DNA from 2 places in the Lysinibacillus sp. BS3 genome. Region 2 is predicted to be linked to the other one. Evidence: riboswitches for the same ligand, from Rfam matches in the RefSeq annotation. Region 2 holds a riboswitch; the other holds the start of a gene.
What was found. Region 2 has a riboswitch for FMN ahead of ribE (riboflavin synthase). Riboswitches for the same ligand answer to the same signal wherever they lie in the genome.
Positions count from the first base shown of each region.

Region 1 (3,430 bases), 230 kb from region 2:
CTTCACAAAATCTTTATCCACTACATAGGCAATAAAAATAGCAATGAATAAATTCCCTAGCGGAAGCATGATATTCGACACTAAAAAATCGGTTGCATCAAAGATACTTTTCTCAAAAATCATTATATCCGATAAAACACTCGAAGAAAGTGCTGCTGGAATAGCTGCAATAAATACGACTATACCAAGTAAAAGTGTCCACATTGGACGGGATTTCTGACTATGCTCCATAAATGCCGCGACGATAATCTCATATAAACTAAATGATGACGTTAATGTAGCAAATAAAAATAGCAATAAAAACATGGCTAAAAACACTTCACCAAATGGCATTTGACTAAATGCTGTTGGTAGCACCATAAATAGCAAACCTGGACCCGCTGCTGGCTCTAAATCAAAGGCGAACACAACAGGGAAAATCGCTAAACCTGCTAAAAATGAAACAAGCACAGTTAACAGCACTACAGAACCCGCTGAATTCGGAAGACTGACATCTTTTTTTAGATAAGAGCTATATGTAACTAAACAAGAAAAGCCTACTGCTAACCCAAAGAACGATTGCCCTAGGGCTTCTAATAATGCCTTACCCGTAATATTCGAGAAATCAGGCCATAAGAAGAATTTTACCCCTTCCATTGCCCCATCTAATGTAACTGCACGCACAACAAGGACAATGAACATTATGAAAAGTAACGGCATCATCCATTTATTGGCCTTTTCAATCCCATTTTGTACACCTAATGAAATCACAAGTACGTTGGCTAATGTAAACAACACTAGACCAACTAGCGTAATCCAAGGCGTGCCTATAATTTTTCCAAATAATTCAGTTGGATCTACTGCTGGATCAATTACCGCGCCAGCTACACCTAGCCCGCTATAAATAAAGATCCAACCTCCAACTACGCTATAAAAAGTTAATAATAAAAAACAGCCTAGCACGCCCATTCGACCAATCCAAGCCCAGCCTGGCTTAGTTGGAGCAATTTTTTTATACGCTGTTACAGCCTCGGATTGTGTACCACGTCCTAAAACATACTCGGACAATAACATCGGTAGTCCTATTAACAAGGTAAATAACACAAAGATAAGGAAAAATGCTCCTCCACCACTTTGTCCTGTTACATAGGGAAGTTTCCAAATTGCCCCTAGTCCGATCGCCGCACCAGCTGATGCTAAAATAAAACCTAATTTACTAGACCATTGTCCTTTTTTTCCACTCATCTCTTCAAACTCCTCAAACATTCTAAACTCTTCTCTATTTTACATGAAAATATAGCTTTCGACTAGGTTATAATTATAAAGTACTAGTTAGCTTTTTTACCCCATTACTTTTTTCTATATTTATCCGTTAGTTTTGCCTTTCTATTCTTCACACCTTTCCCTATCCATCATTCCTTCCAACAAAAAACCTCAGGTATGTTCACCCGAGGTTAGTAAAAATTATTTTGTTATATAGATAGAACGCTGGCGGTCGATCCACTTGCGCATAGTTGTAAATAAAAACGCCATAATAGCCGTTAATAAAATACCTTTCACAATGTTAAATGGTAAAATCCCAGCGATAATCATTTTATAAAGTGAGTCACCTACAACAGGTTCCATTCCTAAGAAGTATGTGTACATCGGTAAAAATACTGCGTAGTTTAAAATACTCATCCCTACTGCCATTACGACTGTTCCAGTCGCTAAACCTCCAACAAGACCAGCAATTGTTTTAAAGCGATTAAAAATAAGGCTTACAGGCAAAATAAATAAAATACCTGTTGCAAAGTTGGCAATATGACCTACTGGCACACCTGTTGGCGTTCCAGAGAAAATCCAATCCAATACATTTTTAAATAATTCTACTAAAATACCAGCTACAGGCCCCATTGTGATGGCTGCTATTAATGCAGGCATATCACTAAAGTCGACTTCCAAGAATGCTGGGAATGGTGGAATTGGGAAATTAAAAAGCATTAATAAAAACGAAATACTGCTCAGCATGCCAATCGTAATAAACGATTGAAGTTTAACATTTTTCTTCATAGAAAACTCTCTCCTCTTTGCTGATTCAATCTCGCAAGAAGAAAGGTGACGATCTTTCAATTGTTAGCACGAAAAAAACCCTTATGCATAAAGAGCACAAGGGAGAAAGGCATGACGAATAGGCGTCAATTTAAACTATTTTTGAGCACTGTTTAAAAAGCCATACAAAAAAAGCGCTCGGTCATAGTTTATTTCATAACAATGAATGACGATCGTACCTCCATCTTCTCCCATCCAGACTTTAACTGTCGGCCTCGGAATCACACCAAGTCAGCCATGCAAATAAATTTGCACAGGTCGCGGGCTGAAGAGCGAAGCATAAACCATTCGAGTTAATGGAAACATTAACGGTTCACCACTCTATTACCGCCGGTCGGGATTTTCACCCTGCCCCGAAGATGAATCATATTATTTTATACTACAACCTTACTATAATTAATTATTAAGAAAAAGTAAATAGTTCTGCTTAAAAAATTCCGATTAGATTTGTAAGTATTGTAAAAATGGAGCATTCCATGTTACAGGAATGCTCCATTTTTGATTTTGACTAAGGCATATATTGTTTATTTGGCCCCACAGGCTTTGGCAAATACGTTTTTAAATCGAATCCTTCCCAGCTTTCTTGGACCACATTATCCAAGCGTAATTGTTGGTCAAAGCTAGCAGCAGTTAACATCATAGCTTCAATCAATTGGGTAGCGCGAATTGGCTCCATCGATGCTAAATCTAAGGGAATATCGAATGTTACGACTACACCTTCTGCTTCCTCTTTCACGGTATATGTTACATTTTCAGGAACCACTGTTACATAAACATCATCATTTTTGTTTTTCATTAGTGTAAGTGCCTCTGTAACATTAGCAAATGTTTGACGGAAATCTGGTGACAGATATTCTGCCCCACTACCATCTTGGTATAAATAATAATTAAAATGCTTGGCGTTTGTTAATGACATAGCTTGACTTGGCTCACCCTCCTGAGAAAACTCATAAGGTGTGCCATCTTCATTTTGAATCTCAACTTCCGTATATTCAGAATCCGAGAAGGTATCCTCTAAAGTCCCTTTGTACTCATTAACGGTAGCTGATGCAACATCATAGTCATTGTCCTTTGGTAATACGTGGACAAGCTTGTCTTCCTTCTCCTTCAGTTCACCTTTAAAAGGATGATAATCCGTAAACCCTTTGGCTTCTTCATCTATTTGAGGAGCATATTTTTCATACATCTGTAGGGTAGAAGGCTTTTCAGTTCCAAAATCAGTTGCTACACGCTCATTTGGTATCACATATGTCATTGGAACACTTTCTGCATCGCGTCCTGCCAAACCAATACGGAAAACGACAGCATCTTTCACATCTTCCTCATAGACAGACGACCGTAAAGATAACATACGCTCATG
Region 1 covers NZ_CP154860.1:1,410,673-1,414,102, forward strand. Annotated here, with positions in the region: gene AAJG31_RS07335 (sodium-dependent transporter) at 1-1,224, opposite strand, end outside; gene AAJG31_RS07340 (ECF transporter S component) at 1,444-2,031, opposite strand; FMN riboswitch at 2,250-2,435, opposite strand; gene AAJG31_RS07345 (RNA polymerase subunit sigma) at 2,579-3,430, opposite strand, start outside.
Region 1: it holds a riboswitch for FMN, as region 2 does, so the genes downstream of both, AAJG31_RS07340 (ECF transporter S component) here and ribE (riboflavin synthase) in region 2, are expected to answer to the same signal.

Region 2 (3,430 bases):
ATAATTTGCTAGTAATGAACTCATTAAAACGACCCACTACTACTGCAATTTTCAAATCCGTTCCAATTAATTGTGCTTCAAATGTTTGACCCATTGTTCCTTCTCCTTTTTACATAGAAATTTTAGTTTTATTAGTGGATAATTGTTTACGATAAGCAACCAATGCTTCTATCGAGATCATTTTTAAGCCATGATGTGCAGCGTAATTTGTTAGTTCTTCAAACCGAAGCATGTGCCCATCATCACCCATAATTTCGCAAATAACACCTGCAGGTACGCTATGACAAAGCTTCGCTAGATCAATAGTGGCCTCCGTGTGCCCTCTCCGTTCCAGCACTCCTTGCTCTTTCGCAATCAACGGAAAAATATGGCCTGGTCGACGAAAATCAGTTGGCTTAGCTTGCTTTTCTATCATTCTTTGTATCGTTAGCGCACGCTCAAAGGCGCTAATCCCTGTCGTTGTTTCTACATGATCGATACTTACCGTAAATGCGGTTTGATGGTTATCTGTATTGTGCTGAACCATTGGATATAAATCTAGCTTTTGTGCAAGCTGCTGCGAAATCGGCGTACAAATTAAACCTCTACCATTGGTTGCCATAAAGTTGATTGTTGCTGGTGTGATGAATTCAGCGAGTGCCAGAAGATCTCCTTCATTTTCTCGATCCTCATCATCAACCACCACAATCATATTGCCCTGCCTTAAATCCTCTATGGCTTCTTCAATTGAATGTAGCACGATGATCAACTCCTATTCTGTGATTTAAAAACCATGTTGTGCTAAATAATCTCTTGTAATAGCTGGCGTTGTTTGCCCCTTTTTTAATTGCCCTATAATGTATTTTCCAACTAAATCGGTTTCGATATTAACGATTGCTCCAACCCTCTTCATACCTAAAACGGTTTCTTTGTAAGTATGAGGAATAAGTGAAATTGTGACACTATTGGCTTCAACATGAAAAAGGGTTAAGCTTGTGCCATCAATTGTTATGGAACCCTTTGGAATACAAAAGTTGGTTAGCTCCTCTGACATTTCGATATCAATATAAACGGCGTTTGCTACTGGACGTTTTCGCAAAATTTTGCCGACTCCATCAACATGACCAGCAACAAAATGGCCACCAAATCGTCCATTAGCAGGCATGGCACGCTCCAAATTAACAGAATCGCCTATTGCCAGCTGCTGTAGATTTGTTGCTTTGACTGTTTCAGGCATAACATCCATCGTAAGCTGCTGTTGTGTGAAATTTGTCACTGTTAAACAAACTCCATTGACCGCTATACTGTCACCAAGCTTGACATCCTCCGTTATCTTAGCTGATTGAACCGTAATTTCCATACTGTCCCGATCGCTTTGCACGGCTTTTATGATACCAATATCCTCTACAAGTCCTGTAAACATTCCATCACCTACTCTACTTTATTAGCACTTCTATCCTTTACTTTTAAAGTTGATCCACCTGTTTTTGTGCCTTATCCTTCTCCCTTCTCTCGTTAGCAATAAAAAATAAAAACCCCTTTACATCAAAGGGGTTTTGGGAGTATAAGACATCAACAAATAAGCCTATTTGAAAACAATTTTTTCATAGACCGTCATCTCATTCGTTCTTCTCCCATCCAGACTATCACTGTCGGTTTTGGATTTGCACCAAATCAGCTTGCGCTCACGGACTTTGAATTGCTTCATCACCGCCGATTGGGAATTTCACCCTACCCCGAAGAACATCTTCTATTCGATTGTAGCTAAATCAGAACCACCAGTCTAACTGGTGGTTTGCTCTACGCGTGAAACGCTGGGGTACTGGCCCATGTCTAAAGACACACTGAAAGGTCCGCCAACCGCACTCCGTTTTCACGCTACCACTAAAGTGGTTTTATTATTTTCGCTTTTTTGCTTGTATTTCTTCTCCTGTAAATGGATCAATGAATTCTTTCATGGTCATTTGATCCTCAAGTATATCCTCTTGCAATTGATTTTTTATATATTCCTGTATGATTTTTCTGTTTCGTCCTACTGTATCTACATAATATCCGCGACACCAAAACTTCCTATTTCCATATTTGTATTTCAGGTTCGCATGCCGATCGAATATCATTAAACTACTCTTCCCTTTCAAATAACCCACAAACGATGAAACACTTATTTTTGGTGGAATACTCACCAACATATGAATGTGATCAGGACAGGCTGTGGCTTCAATGATTTCTACTCCTTTTCTTTCACATAACTGGCGAAGAATTCTACCTATATCTGCTTTGATTTGTCCATAAATAATCTGCCTTCTATATTTTGGCGCAAAGACGATGTGATACTTACAATTCCATGTCGTGTGTGCTAAACTTTTATTATCCATTTGGAGCCCCTTTCGTACGAAGTCGGTTGACCAGACCTGATTTCATTGTACGGCTGGGGTTTTTTTCTTGTCCATAGCTAGAAGCTCTTTGGAACCCCTCGCATAGCAAGGGGTTTTCAAAATATACAAAAAAACTTCCCACAAGATGATTGGGAAGTTTTGTAATAAATGCATAGTCAAATAAACCTTCTAAATTAGTATCAATTTAAAAAGTTCGCATTTTTACCCTTCTCCCATCCAGACTGTAACTGTCGGTTTTGGATTTGCACCAAATCAGCTTGCGCTCACGGACTTTGAATTGCTTCATCACCGCCGATCGGGAATTTCACCCTACCCCGAAGAATATTTTTATTTAGCTAGTCTTACGATAACACTATTTTATTATATTATCCATCCTTCTTTTTAAATTTTTTTCGAAGCATAAATTTTAAACAGCTCTGACTCGACTTGAAAAATGTAAAAGATATTATTAAAATGATGACATTTAACCTGTTTATGGAACTTCTTCATCAAAAAAACGTTCCTTTACAAGTGACTATTCAGTCTAGCAGTTTGGAGGTCATTTACTTGACATTTTTTAAAAATATACCTTTTAAACAAGCTATTTTCTATGCCCTATTAGCACTCTGTTGTGGGGTTTCGATCGTTTTCGTACATCATAACGAACAATTTTATGATCGACCGATAGCGGAAATAACGCAAGTGGATGTAACAGCATCAGAACCCATGACAGATATGTATGAAAATGAGGATTTTTTGTTTACACAGGAGATTATGGCCATTATCAAAAATGGTCAGCATAAGGGGCAATCCATTCATTTGACGAATGACTATTCTTCGTCTGGTGCTTTTGATCAAGAATACCATGTAGGCAATGAAATCTTTGTCACGCTAGATGATCGCAAAACACAATCTGTTTTAACAGGAACCATTCTCGATTTAAAACGAGATCAAACCATGGTAATGATTGCATGGATTTTTATTTTTGCCCTACTTATTGTAGGTAAAAGACAAGGCTTATTTTCTATCATTAGTTTGAGTGTCAATGCTGTGATTTTATCATTCGCATTAGATCT
Region 2 covers NZ_CP154860.1:1,178,605-1,182,034, forward strand. Annotated here, with positions in the region: gene ribE (6,7-dimethyl-8-ribityllumazine synthase) at 1-94, opposite strand, end outside; partial or broken gene ribB (3,4-dihydroxy-2-butanone-4-phosphate synthase) at 113-739, opposite strand; gene ribE (riboflavin synthase) at 764-1,402, opposite strand; FMN riboswitch at 1,602-1,727, opposite strand; gene tnpA (IS200/IS605 family transposase) at 1,878-2,354, opposite strand; FMN riboswitch at 2,576-2,701, opposite strand; gene AAJG31_RS06180 (YibE/F family protein) at 2,922-3,430, shown strand, end outside.